Simiduia agarivorans SA1 = DSM 21679: one gene and its partner. The protein of the gene in region 2 interacts with the protein of the main gene of each other region in a pairwise test. Links are inferred from orthologs where the notes say so. Each region holds a gene or a part of one and is shown on either strand. Other genes may lie near its edges.

Evidence for each region. Proteins that work in one complex are often made in the same cells at the same time.
Region 1: the proteins of uvrA (region 2) and uvrB interact in binary tests that used the Escherichia coli proteins (3 or more experiments, as listed by UniProt). The link is inferred for Simiduia agarivorans SA1 = DSM 21679 from one-to-one orthologs.

Annotation. Positions count from the first base shown.
Region 1 is NC_018868.3:230,353-237,499, reverse strand. Bases 2,460-5,423 are described here. They hold uvrB (excinuclease ABC subunit UvrB), read right to left. Parts: upstream 4,954-5,423; coding sequence 2,965-4,953; downstream 2,460-2,964. Other genes in these bases: M5M_RS01070 (pyridoxal phosphate-dependent aminotransferase), read left to right, coding at 5,060-5,423; M5M_RS19235 (bifunctional serine/threonine-protein kinase/formylglycine-generating enzyme family protein), read left to right, coding at 2,460-2,946. In the rest of the region: M5M_RS01085 (PP2C family protein-serine/threonine phosphatase), read left to right, coding at 1-519; more of M5M_RS19235, read left to right, coding at 529-2,459; more of M5M_RS01070, read left to right, coding at 5,424-6,433; rlmKL (bifunctional 23S rRNA (guanine(2069)-N(7))-methyltransferase RlmK/23S rRNA (guanine(2445)-N(2))-methyltransferase RlmL), read right to left, coding at 6,406-7,147. UniProt on the Escherichia coli protein: The UvrABC repair system catalyzes the recognition and processing of DNA lesions. A damage recognition complex composed of 2 UvrA and 2 UvrB subunits scans DNA for abnormalities.
Region 2 is NC_018868.3:1,994,689-2,002,231, reverse strand. What follows is about bases 2,311-5,670. They hold uvrA (excinuclease ABC subunit UvrA), read right to left. Parts: upstream 5,367-5,670; coding sequence 2,511-5,366; downstream 2,311-2,510. Other genes in these bases: M5M_RS08850 (curlin-associated protein), read right to left, coding at 5,477-5,670; M5M_RS08860 (tetratricopeptide repeat-containing sulfotransferase family protein), read left to right, coding at 2,311-2,380. Outside these bases: M5M_RS08865 (TonB-dependent receptor), read left to right, coding at 1-480; more of M5M_RS08860, read left to right, coding at 809-2,310; more of M5M_RS08850, read right to left, coding at 5,671-6,595; M5M_RS08845 (PPE repeat-containing protein), read right to left, coding at 6,618-7,172; M5M_RS08840 (CsgG/HfaB family protein), read right to left, coding at 7,354-7,543. UniProt on the Escherichia coli protein: The UvrABC repair system catalyzes the recognition and processing of DNA lesions. UvrA is an ATPase and a DNA-binding protein. A damage recognition complex composed of 2 UvrA and 2 UvrB subunits scans DNA for abnormalities.

The DNA of each region.
Region 1 (7,147 bases), 1.8 Mb from region 2 along the record:
CGGGCGTATTTATGGACGTTTACCGATGAAGGCGGCAGCCTTGAGCAGTTGACGCTGGACCACTCTTACGTCCAGATGCTGGTAGACACGGGCGCTATCAGCGCCTCGGATATGGACAAGCATCCCGATAAAAATGTCATTACCCAATGTCTGGGCTCAACCGATTTACAACGGGTGAAAGTCGATACCATCCACGGTATCTGGGAGAAAAACCAGTGGATTCTGCTTTGCTCCGATGGATTGTCGGATGAACTGAATGACGAAGCCCTGGCCCGCCTCTTGTGCAGTGCGCGTTCTCCTCGCGACGCCGCCGCCAAGTTGATGGATGCCGCACTGGATGAGGGTGGCAACGACAACATCACGCTACAGGTGATTGAGTCGCCTCTGACCAAACGCTATTTCTATACCCCCATCACCGATTGGCTGCCCGCACTCACGGGCAATGCCGGACTGGACTTTTCTTTATACACATTGGCCACTGCCTCGCTGGCGTTGCTGTGTTTCTGGGTGATAGGTTAATCACACGCCATGCAAATTCCCGGTTACCGCATTATTCGCAAAATTAATCAGGGCGGCATGTCGACCGTGTACCTTGCAATCCAACTCAGCGTTGGACGCGAGGTGGCACTCAAAGTGATGTCCCCTGCCCTCAACGCCGACCCGGTTTTCAGTGAGCGCTTTCAACGGGAAGCCAATATTGTTGGCCAATTGTCACATCCGAATATCGTCTCTATCTACGATATTGGCCGCTATAAAAACCTGAATTACATTGCCATGGACTACCTGCCCGGTGGTTCGGTGCACGACAAGATGGCCACCGGTCTGAGCACATCGGAAATTTTACGGATCGTGCGTGAAATGGCGCTCGCGCTGGACCTGGCCCATGAAAAAGGCTACATCCACCGCGACATCAAACCCGAAAACATTCTGTTCAGGGAAAACAATTCAGCCGTGCTCTCGGATTTCGGCGTGGCGAAAACTGTCAGCAGCGCGTCACAAATGACAAACGCCGGCATGGTCGTGGGCACGCCCCACTACATGAGCCCGGAACAGGCACGCGGTAAGGCCATTGATGGCCGCTCCGACATTTACAGCCTGGGCGTGGTTTTTTATGAAATGCTCACCGGCACCGTGCCCTATAAGGCCGAAGAAGCGGTTGCCATCGCCATCAAACACCTGACGGCACCGATTCCCAAGTTACCCCCGCAATACTCGCTTTATCAGAAATTACTGAATACTTTGCTGGCCAAAGATCCCGACGACAGGTTTCAGCGTGGTCGCGAGATTGTCAATGCCATCGACGAGCTTGATGCCACACTCAGCGGCAGCCGGCCACGCTATATGTCGAATACCGAGCCCTCCGCCATGCATATTGCATCGCTGTTCAAGGCGTTGGTATTGACCAGCTACGCGGCACTGTCAGCCCAGGCCAAAGCCGCCGTCACCGAGATAGCCCGCTGGCGCTGGTCACCGAAGCGCAGTTTTTATCGTCGGCCTGACTCCACTGTCACAGAAATCAGAACCAATCCGGACAGTGGCGAAAACGACCGGACCACCGTGGTATCCACCCGCATTCAGAAGGCGGCCTATTTTCAGGCGGGTAATCACCGGACGGGTTTCAGCATTGCCCGCGTGCTGTCGATTGTGCTGGTGGTCGGCAGCCTTTGGTTTACCTTCAGTGTTGCATTGATCCGATTTCACTTACCGGGTGAAAATCACTACCCGATTGCACTGCGCAATGCGGCAATATTCAGTGCAGCGTTGCTCAATCAACGTGACCTGACAGCCCCGATTATCATCGAAGCCAGTGAACCTGAACCCCTGGCACAGATGACCTCGACACCCCAACCCGTTTTGCGCACGCCAGAACCAGAAGTCGCTGAGACTGAAATCAATGAATCTGAAGCACTTCCAACGGATACCTTGCCCGATACCGACACGCCTGAAGCCGAGGTAGCAGAGCCTGCGCCTGAACCCATACCTGAACCGCCGCCCGCCCCTCGATTTGCGTTGACCGTTAATCCAGAGCCGGTATCAGCACGCGTGCGCATTCTTAATATCAAAGAAAAGTATCAACCCGGTATAGCGTTACTGCCTGATCGCTATCTGGTCGAAGTTACCGCGGAGGGTTACCACACCTACAAGGAATGGGTGCGCCTTGGCACACAGGACCGGTCACTGGATGTGAGTTTACGCAAGGTAGTGGTGCCCGGGACTCTGTTTAAAAACGAGCTCGCCAACGGTGACCAAGGGCCGGAAATGGTGATCATTCCTGCCGGCACCTTCACCATGGGTGATAAAGGGTCGAGCGTTACCATGCCCGAGCGACGCGTGACCATTGATCAGCCCTTTGCCGTCAGCCGATTTGAAATCACCTTTGCCGATTTCGACAAATTCCTCAGTGCCAATAATCTGGGGCAACCCGACGATGAACGCTGGGGACGAGGCAGCCGACCGGTCATCAATGTCAGCTGGGAGCAGGCGCGCGCGTACACGCAATGGCTGTCTGAATCCACCGGAAAGAAATACCGCTTGCCCACCGAGGCTGAATGGGAGTTTCTGGCGCGCGCCAACAGTGAAGGCGATTACTGGTGGACCGGCGACGCCAAAAAGCGTGCAAACTGCCGCAACGGCTGCCAAAGTGATTACGCCGGCTTGTTTACCACCAAAACAGCACCGGTTGGCAGTTACAACCCCAATGCATTTGGTGTGCATGACACCGCCGGCAACGTGGCAGAATGGGTTGAGGATTGTTTCCAGAATCATTATCTGAGCGCCCCCAGGGACGCCAGTGCAGTTAAATTAGCCCAATGTGATTTGCGCAGCGTGCGCGGCGGATCCATGAAGGACTCCGCCAAAGATATTACCGTCCATCACCGGGAAGGCCGCGATGCCAGCAAAGCCTATAACGATGTTGGCTTCAGAGTAGTCGTCGAGCTTTACTAACCACAGCTCACGCTCGCGTCAGGCGCGAGCTTTGAGCTTGTGAATCGCATCGCGCAATTGTGCCGCCTGCTCAAACTCCAGATCCTTGGCATGCTGAAACATTTTTTGCTCCAGCTCAGCAATGGTTTTCCAAATATCTTCGCCCTCAGCCAATGCGTAATCGGCAGGTTTTTCGGCCACTTTCTGACGTTTTTTCTTACCAGGTGCCTGCCCGGCTTCCAGAATATCGGCGATGGATTTTTTAACCCCTACCGGGGTAATGCCGTGCTTTTCATTGTGCGCCAACTGCTTTTCCCGCCGGCGATCCGTTTCGTCAATCGCGCGCTGCATGGAGCCAGTGATTTTGTCCGCATACAAAATCGCCTTGCCGTTCAAGTTGCGGGCCGCGCGCCCGATGGTCTGGATCAAGGAACGGTCCGAACGCAGGAAACCCTCTTTATCGGCATCCATGATCAGTACCAATGATACCTCTGGCATATCCAAACCTTCACGCAACAGGTTGATTCCCACCAACACGTCAAATTCGCCCAGGCGCAGGTCGCGGATGATTTCCATGCGCTCGACCGTGTCGATATCGGAATGCAGATAACGCACCCTGACACCGTGCTCCTGTAAATAATCGGTCAGGTCTTCGGCCATGCGTTTGGTCAGCACGGTAATCAATACCCGGTCGCCGGCGCCGACGCGTTGCCGAATCTGCGACAGCGCATCATCCACCTGGCTGCCGGCCGGGCGCACCTCCACCACCGGATCCACGAGACCAGTGGGACGCACCACCTGCTCCACTGTCTGACCGGCATGCTGCTTTTCGTAGTCTCCGGGTGTGGCGGAAACAAATATCGTCTGGGGCGCGAGTTTTTCCCATTCATCAAAGCGCATGGGCCGGTTATCCAGCGCCGATGGCAGTCGAAAACCGTATTCCACCAAGGTTTCTTTGCGCGACCGATCGCCGCGGTACATACCCCCGATCTGTGGCACTGCCACATGAGATTCATCCACCACCAGCAAAGCATCGGCCGGCAGGTAATCGAACAAGGTGGGCGGTGCCATGCCAGGCTCCCGCCCGGACAAATAGCGCGAATAGTTTTCAATGCCGTTGCAGTAACCCAGCTCCACCATCATTTCAATATCGTAACGGGTGCGCTGCTCCAGCCGTTCAGCGGCAACCAGCTGGTTTTCATTGCGTAAAAACGTCAATCGTTCAGCCAGATCCGCCTTGATCTGCTCTACCGCTTCCAGCACGCGTTCGCGCGGGGTGACGTAGTGAGATTTCGGGTAAATAGTGAATCGCGGTACTTTCGATTGCACCCGCCCGGTGAGCGGATCAAACAGGCTGATTTGTTCAATTTCATCGTCGAATAATTCCACCCGCACAGCCAGATCGTCGGCATCGGCGGGGAAAATATCCACTACCTCGCCGCGCACGCGGTAGGTGGCTCGGTGAAACGCCGCGTCGTTGCGCGTGTACTGCAGCTCGGCCAATCGACGCAGTAAGGTGCGCTGATTCATCGGGTCGCCGCGATCCAGGTGAATCACCATTTTCAGGTAGGCATCCGGATCACCCAGACCATAGATCGCCGAGACAGTGGCGACCACAATGGCATCGCGCCGCTCCATCAGCGCTTTGGTGGCAGATAGCCGCATTTGCTCAATGTGTTCGTTGATGGATGCGTCTTTTTCAATAAACGTATCAGACGACGGTACGTAGGCTTCCGGCTGATAGTAATCGTAGTAAGACACGAAGTACTCCACCGCATTATTGGGAAAGAACTCCTTGAACTCGCCATAGAGTTGTGCAGCCAGCGTTTTATTCGGCGCCATGATCATGGTGGGCTTTTGCAACGCGGCGATCACATTGGCAATGGTGAACGTTTTTCCCGAGCCGGTAACACCCAACAAGGTCTGGTGACTCAAGCCCGCTTCCAACCCCTTGACCAGGGCCGCAATTGCATTGGGTTGATCGCCAGCCGGCGCGAACGCGCTGTGTACCTCGAACTGCTTCATCATCTATATCCCGATTCACCAGAGCGCATCATAACAAATTCAGCCCCGGCCTCCTTGTAGTCGGCCAAGCCGCACGCGACAATACCGCAAAGCCACAAGGATACCCCCGATGAAAGCGCCTCACCTCGTCGCCCAGCCCGTCAGTGTCACCCGTAAAATGGCGGCGGCATTGCCCAAACTGGCCAAACTCGCCGCCGAAAAAGGCCTGCAACTGCATCACCTGGGCGCAGGCTACCCGCACCCGGAGGTCACAGACCCCACGGATTACATTGCGCGCAGCAAGGCCTGGTTTGACCATCTGGCCCAGGACACCAGCTTGCGGGACGTGATGCGGCCACTCTACGGCTATACGGATACGCTTGGCCCGAGGATTGCCCGCGAGCGCTTTGCCGAGGTCTATGGTCGCGATTTCAACGCCAGCATCGACCCCGACAGCTGCATCCCCACCATCGGCTCCACCGGCGGCATCAACCTCTTGTGCTCCTTGTTCGAACGGGCCGGGGAAAAAATAGGCTACATCACCGACGCCCCGACCTATGCTGGATTTCTGGCCCGGGCTGGTCTGTGTCAACAAGCCAGAATCTACAGCGTGGATATGGATGCGGAAGGGCCAGACCCGGCACAGCTGCGCGCCCAGATCCACCGCGCGCGCGCAGAAGGCCGTTTTGTCCCCTTCTACTACACGGTGCCCGATGGTCACAACCCGGGCGGCATCTCCTTCAGCAACGCGCGTCGCCGCGCGATTCTCGAGGTGCTAAGAGACGAAGATGTGTTAGTGGTTGAAGATGCACCCTACAACTACATCAGTTTTGATGCGCCGGAAGACCGCCCGCACATTTTTTACAGCCTGGCGCCAGAGCAGACGGTACATCTGTTTACCGCGTCCAAAGTCGGTCTACCGGGCCCGCGTATCGGTTTTGCCTTCACCCAGGCCCGGATCACACTCAAGGATGGCAGCAATAAGGCTTTAACCGACTTGCTGCTCACAGAAGCCAGCAGCCAGACGTTGCTGCACAATCCGGAAGCGCTGATGGCCTTTGCCGCATTTTTGGGCGATGACAGTTTCGCCACCCGCGCCAGCCTCTGGCCCATGGCCGAGCAAAAAATTGCGCTCTACCGCGAGAACCGCGACCTGTTGCTGTCGACGCTGAAACAGCGCCTGGGCGACCACCCGGATTTGTTTCAATGGACAGAGCCCGGCGCCGGCTTTTTTTCCGTGTTTACGCTCAATCACCCGAGCTTGCACTGTGATACCGCCTTTACCGAGCGACTGGTGGCAGACTATGGCGTGGTCACCATTCCCACCTTCAGTTTTTATCCGGACGATGCCCGTGCACGCAACCCGATGGCTGGACTGAACCAATTGCGCCTGTCCTTCTGCTTCAGCGAAGGCGAAGGCGCGGCGCGCAGGCAGCAATTGCTGGATGCCAGCAATGCCTTTGCCAGCGCCCTGCGTCAGGAGTGCCGGATCGACCAGCAGTGATGGATTTTGCTGTTGCGTGAAAAATCGGGGTCGAGTGTCTCGCGGGTAATATCTTCCACCCGATAGCGAGTCTCGATCTCCGGTGCCAGGGTGAAGCTGCGCAGGTTATTGGAAAAATACAGCACGCCTTTTGGCGCCAGCAAGCGCATGGCATCATCAATCAGCTGAACCTGATCGCGCTGGATATCAAGTACGCCCTCCATGCGTTTGGAATTGGAAAAACTCGGGGGGTCGAGCATGATGATGTCGTACTCGCCTTTGGCCGTTGCCAACCACTGCAAACAGTCCGCCTGCTCAAGGCGATTCTGCTGTTCACCCAGGCCATTTTCGGCAAAATTCTTGCGGGCCCAATCCAGGTAGGTGCGCGACATGTCCACCGAGTGAGTAAAACGCGCGCCGCCTACCGCCGCATGCACAGAAGCCGTTGCGGTATAACAAAACAGATTCAGGAAGCGTTTACCGCGCGACTCGTTGGCAATGCGCAGCCGCAACGGGCGATGATCCAGGAACAAGCCGGCATCCAGGTATTGCCACAGATCCACCAATAGCCGGACCTGCCCTTCACGCACTGGCACCAGCGGGTGGACCGCGCGCACCTGCTGTTTCTCATACTGTTGTTTGCCGGCGGTACGGCGACGGGTTTTGTAACTGATGTGATCCTGGCTGATGCCAAGCACGCCCGGCAGCGCATCGCGCACCTCTTCCATCCGGCGC
Region 2 (7,543 bases):
AACGGGCTTGAGCTGACCCTGCAAGCGCACGCGACTGAACGCTTGCGTTTCGATGGTTGGATTACTTATTACGATACCCAGCTCACCGAAGACGCACCGGAAATCGATGGTCTCAAGGGTGACAGCTTCCCCGGTGTTCCGGAGCTGCAATTTAACCTGGCGGCTGATTACGCCATCCCGCTCGACAGTGCCGAGTTAGTGTTGCGCGGCAACTACTACTGGAAAGATGAGGTCAAAACCCAGCTCAATGACACCATCGCCAACAATGGCGACTATGTAGAGCTGGACAGTTACGGCCTGCTGAACGTGAGTGCTGACTATGTTCGCGATCAGTGGCATGTGAAGCTGTATGTGGACAACCTCACCAACGAGTACTATGAAAATGGTGCGCGCGGTGAGGCTCGCTATGGCGAGCGCGGTTCGTTCCGCTACGTGGGCACCCCGCGCCTGATTGGTCTGGAAGCGGGTTACCGTTTCTGATTGCCAGTAAAGTGTGATTAAAGGCGGGCGCAGAGCCCGCCTTTTTTATAGGGATGTTTTGGGTGGTGGAATGCGCTGGCGCTTATTCCACCCTACGGAATGTGTGCTGGCTGGTGTGGTGGAATGCGCTGGCGCTTCTTCCACCCTACGGAATGTGTGCGGGTTGGTGTGGTGGAATGCGCTATCGCTTATTCCATCCTACGAAATGTGTGCGGGCTGGTGTGGTGGAATGCGCTGTCGCTTATTCCACCCTACGGAAACGCGCGCAATCTGGTAGGGTGGAATAAGCGCCAGCGCATTCCACCACCAATTTTTAAAAATAGACATCATGACCTCTCAAAACCACCTCCTAGATCAAACCCGCCAGGCTTTGGCACAGGAAAACGGCCCCCAATTGCAGCAACTCTGCAAGCAATGGTTAAGCCGGTTCCCGCAGGCGCCCGACGGTCACTATGTGGCGGGTGTGTTGGCCGGTCAGGCAGAAAAGTTTGCGCTGGCCGCCAAAGCGTTTGAGCGGGCCTTGCAGCTGGATCAAAACCGTTGTGATGCTGCCATTCAGCTGGCGCGTTGCTTGGTGCGCACTGGCGATCACGCACGAGCCTGCCAACTGGTGCGATTGGCGGCTGACGATATTCGCGGCAAGCCCTGGTTACAGGATCTGGCCGGCTCGGTGCTGACGCACATCGGCTGTCACGCCGAGGCTTTACCGCTCTACCGGGCCGCTGTCAGCGCGGTGCCCAGCCACGCGGAATACCTGAGCAATTTGTCGGCCTGCGCCCTGTTCAATGGTGAAACTTTCCTGGCAAAGGAATCGCTCGAGGCCCTGCTGGCGCTGTCGCCGGATCATCCTCGCGCCTGGTGGCAGTATTCGCGTTTGTCGGGTATCGATCGACAAGCCGCCATTAAGTTAGTCGGCGATCGCTTACCCCGGTGGCAAGGGCCTTTGAATCAGGCATATGGCTACTATGCATTAGCCAAGTGGTACGAAGACGAGCAGGACTGGCCCCGGGCCGCTAATACCTATCAGCGGGCCGCTGAAGCCGCTCAGGCAGTGGCGCCTCCCTACAGCGGTGCCGATGAGAAGCTGACCGTAGATGCGTTGATACGTGGCTTTGACGCCGATTGGTGGCAAAAAACACCGGCGGCTGCGCCGGCCGGGAACACTGAAGGCACTGAGCCGCTGTTCATCGTCGGGTTGCCGCGCACCGGCTCCACCCTGATCGATAGCATATTATCTGCACACTCTTCGGTGACCAGCGCTGGCGAACTTCAATTTGTGGGTCTGGTCACCAAGCAGCTCACAGGCCTCAAAGCGTCGCAGGCACTGAATCCCGCTATCGCTGCAGCCAGTGCGGGCATTGACCCTGTGGCGGTGGCGCAGGGGTATTGGCAGGCCTCCGCCTATCTCGGCTTACCCGGTGGCTTACGCACAGACAAGCTGCCCGGAAACTTCTATTACTTGGGGCTTTTGGCCAAGGCTTTCCCGCATGGCCGGTTTGTGCACGTGCTGCGCGATCCCCTGGATGCCTGCTTTGCCATCTACAAACAACTGTTTGCCGGTGCTTATCCCTTCTCCTATGACCTGGACGCATTGGCAGATTACTACCTGGGCTACCATCGGCTGATGGCGCACTGGCGTAGCTTGCTGGGTGATCGATTGGTTGAAGTGAAATATGAGGATCTGGTCGCCGACCCTCATCAACAGGTACCGCAGTTGCTTCAGCGCCTGGGGTTGTCCATGGAGCCTGACTGCCTCGCTTATTACCAGCAAAAACAAACCGTAGCCACAGCCAGCGCTGCTCAGGTGCGCGAAAAACCGCACACCCGGTCTATAGGTCGCTGGCGGCACTTCGAGACGCTGATGGCGCCTGTGGCTGAAAAACTCAGGGCCTTGGAGTAGCCCCGTAAGTTCGGGGTCAGACTCCCTCATGCTAAAGCACCAAGGGCTAAGCACTTAGTGCTTTAGCATGGGGGAGTCTAGTCCGACCGAGTCTGGTCCGACCGAGTCTGGTCCGACCGAGTCGTTCGAGCTACTTCTTCTTTGCTTTTGCTTTGGGCTTCTGGGCTGCCAGCAGAGGTTTAAGAAAGCGGCCCGTATGGGAGTGCTTTGCCTTCGCCACATCCTCCGGGGTGCCGGTGACGATGATTTCACCGCCGCCGCTGCCGCCTTCGGGGCCTAAGTCCACCACCCAGTCGGCGGTTTTGATCACGTCCAGGTTGTGCTCGATTACCACCACGGTATTGCCGTGATCGCGCAGGCGGTGCAACACGTTCAGCAGCTGCTGGATGTCGTAGAAGTGCAGGCCTGTAGTCGGCTCATCGAGGATGTACAGGGTTTTACCGGTATCGCGTTTTGACAATTCCCGCGACAGTTTGACCCGCTGGGCTTCACCGCCCGAGAGCGTGGTGGCTGCCTGCCCCAAGCGGATGTAGGACAGGCCAACATCCATCAGGGTTTGCAGTTTTTTAGCAATGGCGGGCACCGCATCGAAAAACTCGCGCGCGTCTTCTACCGTGAGGTCCAGCACCTCATGGATGTTTTTGCCTTTGAATTTGATCTCCAGCGTTTCCCGGTTGTAGCGTTTGCCTTTACACACGTCGCACGGCACGAACACATCGGGCAGGAAATGCATTTCCACTTTGGTTACGCCGTCGCCCTGGCAGGCCTCGCAGCGTCCGCCTTTAACGTTAAAACTGAAGCGCCCGGGCTTGTAGCCGCGCGAGCGGGCTTCCTGGGTGCCGGCAAACAGGTCGCGGATGGGAGTGAAAATACCGGTGTAGGTGGCCGGGTTGGAGCGCGGTGTGCGGCCAATGGGGCTCTGGTCGATATCCACGCACTTGTCGAAATGCTCCAGGCCCTGCACGGATGTGTGCTCGGCCGCTTTCAGGGTGGTGGCCTTGTTCAGCGCTGTTGCTGCCAGGGGATAGAGGGTGGCATTGATCAGCGTGGATTTACCCGAGCCCGAAACCCCGGTGACACAGGTCATGAGTCCCACCGGGAGGGTAAGCGTGACGTTTTTCAGGTTGTTGCCGGTGGCGCCGGCGAGTACCAGCTCTTCTTTGGCGTTGTAAGGCGTACGTTTGGCCGGCACGGCAATGGATTTGCGGCCTGAGAGGTAATCGGCAGTGAGCGAGTTTTTCGCTTTGATGACCTGCTTGTAGGTGCCGGCAGCCACCACCTCTCCCCCGTGCACGCCGGCGCCGGGGCCGATATCGATCAGGAAGTCGGCGGCGCGGATGGCATCCTCGTCGTGCTCCACCACGATCACCGTGTTACCCAGATCGCGCAGGTGTGTCAGTGTGCGCAGTAAGCGCTCATTATCGCGCTGGTGCAGGCCGATGCTGGGTTCATCCAGAATGTACATCACGCCCACCAGGCCAGCACCGATCTGGCTCGCGAGCCGGATGCGCTGTGCTTCGCCGCCGGAAAGGGTTTCAGCACTGCGGTTCAGGGTGAGATAATTCAGGCCCACGTCCACCAGAAACTGGAAGCGGTCGCGCAACTCTTTCAACACCTTGCTGGCGATTTCCTGTTTGCGACCCGTGAAGCTCAGGGACGAGAAATAATCGAACGCCTCGCCCACGGGCAGTGAGGTGATGTCGGGCAGGGTGCGGTTGTCCACAAATACATGGCGGGCATCGCGGCGCAAACGGGTGCCCTGGCATTCAGGGCAATTCTGGTGCGACAGGAATTTGGCCAGGTCTTCGCGCACCATATTGGAATCGGTGTCGCGATAGCGCCGTTCCATATTGGGAATCACGCCTTCAAAGCGGTGGGTGCGTTGGTAGATATCGCCCCGGTCGTTGACGTAGCGGAAGGATACCTCCGTATCGCCCGAGCCCTGCAGCACCGCCGTCTGGTCTTTCTTCTTCAGTTTTTTCCACGGCACATCAATGGAGAATCCATAGTGTTCGGCAAGGCTTGTGAGCATGTGGAAATAATACACATTGCGTCTGTCCCAGCCGCGGATGGCACCTTCGGCCAGGGTCAGTTCCGGGTCGTGAATTATCTTGTCTTCATCAAAATACTGGCGCACACCCAGGCCGTCACAGCTGGGGCAGGCACCGGCCGGATTGTTGAAGGAAAACAGCCGGGGTTCCAGTTCGGCGAGGCTGTAATCGCAGATGGGACAGGCGTGTTTGGCGCTGAAAATACGGTCGTCACCGTCGCCGTCCATGTAGCTGATCAGGGCTTGGCCGTCAGCGAGATTGAGGGCCGTTTCGAACGATTCAGCCAAACGCAGCTGTAAATCTGCCTTGACCTTAAAGCGATCGACCACCACTTCAATGGTGTGTTTTTTCTTTTTGTCGAGTTTCGGTGCATCGTCCAGATCCACCACCAGGCCGTCGATGCGGGCGCGGATAAAACCGTCGCGTTTCAGCTGTTCCAGAATATGTAAGTGCTCACCTTTGCGGTCTTTGACCAAGGGCGCCAGCAACATGATTTTGCTGCCTTCCGGCAGGGCCAGCACCTGATCCACCATTTCGCTGACGGTTTGGGCGGCGAGAGGTTCCCCGTGTTCCGGGCAGCGGGGCTCACCCACGCGCGCGTACAGCAGGCGCAGGTAGTCATAGATTTCAGTGATCGTGCCCACCGTGGAGCGGGGGTTGTGCGAGGTGGATTTCTGCTCGATGGAGATGGCGGGGCTCAGGCCCTCCACGTGATCCACGTCGGGCTTTTCCATCATGGACAAAAACTGGCGCGCATAGGTGGACAGAGACTCCACGTAGCGGCGCTGGCCTTCGGCATAGAGCGTATCAAATGCGAGTGAAGACTTCCCCGAACCGGATAGCCCGGTAATCACCACCAGCTTGTCGCGCGGGATGTCGAGGTCGATGTTCTTGAGGTTATGGGTGCGGGCGCCGCGAACCAGAATGGTATCCACTGCTGACTGCTCTCTATGGGATCACAAAGCGGTCGATTATAGCGAAGGGGCGGAGGGGTGTCAGGTAAGGAAGGGAAAAGGGCAGGGCCATTGCGGCCCTGCCCCGAGGCTTAGTTCTGGATAACGCTGATGTTGTTGCCGGAGCCGCCGCCCTGTACCACATTGGCATAATCATAAGCACCGGTTTGCTGAACAAATACCGTGTTATTCATGCCATCCATACCCATGCCGTACTGAGAAATATAGGTTTGGTTGTACATGCCGGACTGATCCACGATGGCATCATTCAGGTCGCCTGACTGATACACATCGGCATACAGGCCTTCACCGTTCTGGCTTACCAGCGCAGTGTCGGCAATACCGTACTGGTTAACCCACGCGCTGTTACCTAAGCCGTCCTGATCGACCAATGCCAGATGAATACCTTGCGGACCCTGATACACATTGGTGCTGTTGGATTCGCCGGATTGAGCGACGTAGGCTTCGCTGAACAGTGAGCCGTCCTGACCAATGCTGGCACTGTTATTTGCACCGGTTTGTGCGATGTCCGCGGTTGCCAGATCGGAGATTGCGGTCTGGCTGATGCTTGCGTTGTGGCCTTGGCCTTCCTGGCTGATGTAGGCACCGGAGAGCCAGGCATCATCCTGATAAATTGACGCGGTCTGGAAGGCACCGGTCTGGAAGATGTAGGCCTGATCACCGTAGGTGTTGTTTTGGAAAATGCTTGCGTTAAGGCCCATGCCGTCAACCTGCTCAACCTGAGCGGAGGACATGTCGGTGGTATCCTGGGTGATGTTTGCGCTAGACAGGAAGGCGAATTCCTGCGAAATCTCCGCGTCGTTACCGGTGGCATTGAATTGGTAGATTCCTGCTGACGAGTCGTCGGAAATAGCTACCTGGGAAATCTCGGCGCGGTTGTCGTCACCCACCTGGTAAACAGTTGCGTTGGCATACCAGCTGTCGTCCTGCGCGATCGCCGCACGGTTCTGGTTGCCTTGTGTGTCGATCAGAGCATACATCGGCGCGGTTGAATTGCTCTGCACAATTGCGGCACCATTTTCTGAGCCAGACTGGTTGATGCTGGCCTGGGCTTCGGTGGTGCCGATCTGGTCTACGGTGGCATCGTTGTATTCGCCGAACTGGGTAACCGACGCCATATTGCCGTCTGCGAGTGCGCCGGTAGATGCCAATGCGATGGCAATGGCTAAAGGGTTGATCAATTTTTTCATAGCATCTTCCTCATTGATGGATTTACTGCGATTGACGAACAGAGACCGATAACTGGTCTCCGTACTGCGTTATGCTGGCGGCGTGGTGATTGCCGTACTGCTGCAACACAACGGAATTCTGATTACCTTGTTGCTGAATGGTCGCCGTGTTGGCGCTGCCGTCCTGATGCACATTCGCACTGTTGGCGAAGCCCGATTGCTGGAGCACCAGCTGATTGAGCGAGCCGGATTGGATCAGGAACAAGAGATTGTCTTCACCTTGCTGGGAAACCCGTGCTGAGTGGTTGTCACCCAGCTGTTGCACAGAGGCGTGTTGGTTGTACCCGGATTGAACCAGTGCGACGCGTTGCCCAATGCCGCTTTGTTGGATGTCTGCACTGTTGACGCTACCGAGTTGCTCGACCAGCGCCGCGTGATTGGCATGGCTCGGCAGCTCGCTGAAGAGTGCATCCAGATCGCCGGCGCCCAGGTCCGGCGAGGCTGCCGCGTTGAGACTGAACGCGAGCGCGAGGCAGCCGATGTATAGCGGTGTTGTTATTGTTTTTTGCCAGCGCGTCATTGCGCTAAAACCATCCATGGGATTTGAACTCCGTCACAGTGGAGCCTCATTCTCTGTTGTTAAAAAACCGCTAACTATCCAACAGAAGACTGAAAATGTTTTTTGTGACTGATCAGTATCTAATGTTTTTTTATGATCAAAAATACGTCCCTGTATTAGATTTACATTAGTTTACTTTTTTGGCGGTACGTCTGTACTTCTACGTTTGTTTTTGCAGCGCAGGTTTAGCCGACATATATTGCTTTAAAGTTGCATTGTTGATGTCTTCATTGTTCATTAGCGTCCAGGAATTTTTTTCGATGCCATCAACAATCAGGTGTATTAGCGCTGCTTCTATGGCGGATAAAACGCACAGTTGTGCAGGCTCATTAGTGGTGGTGCCGGCCTCG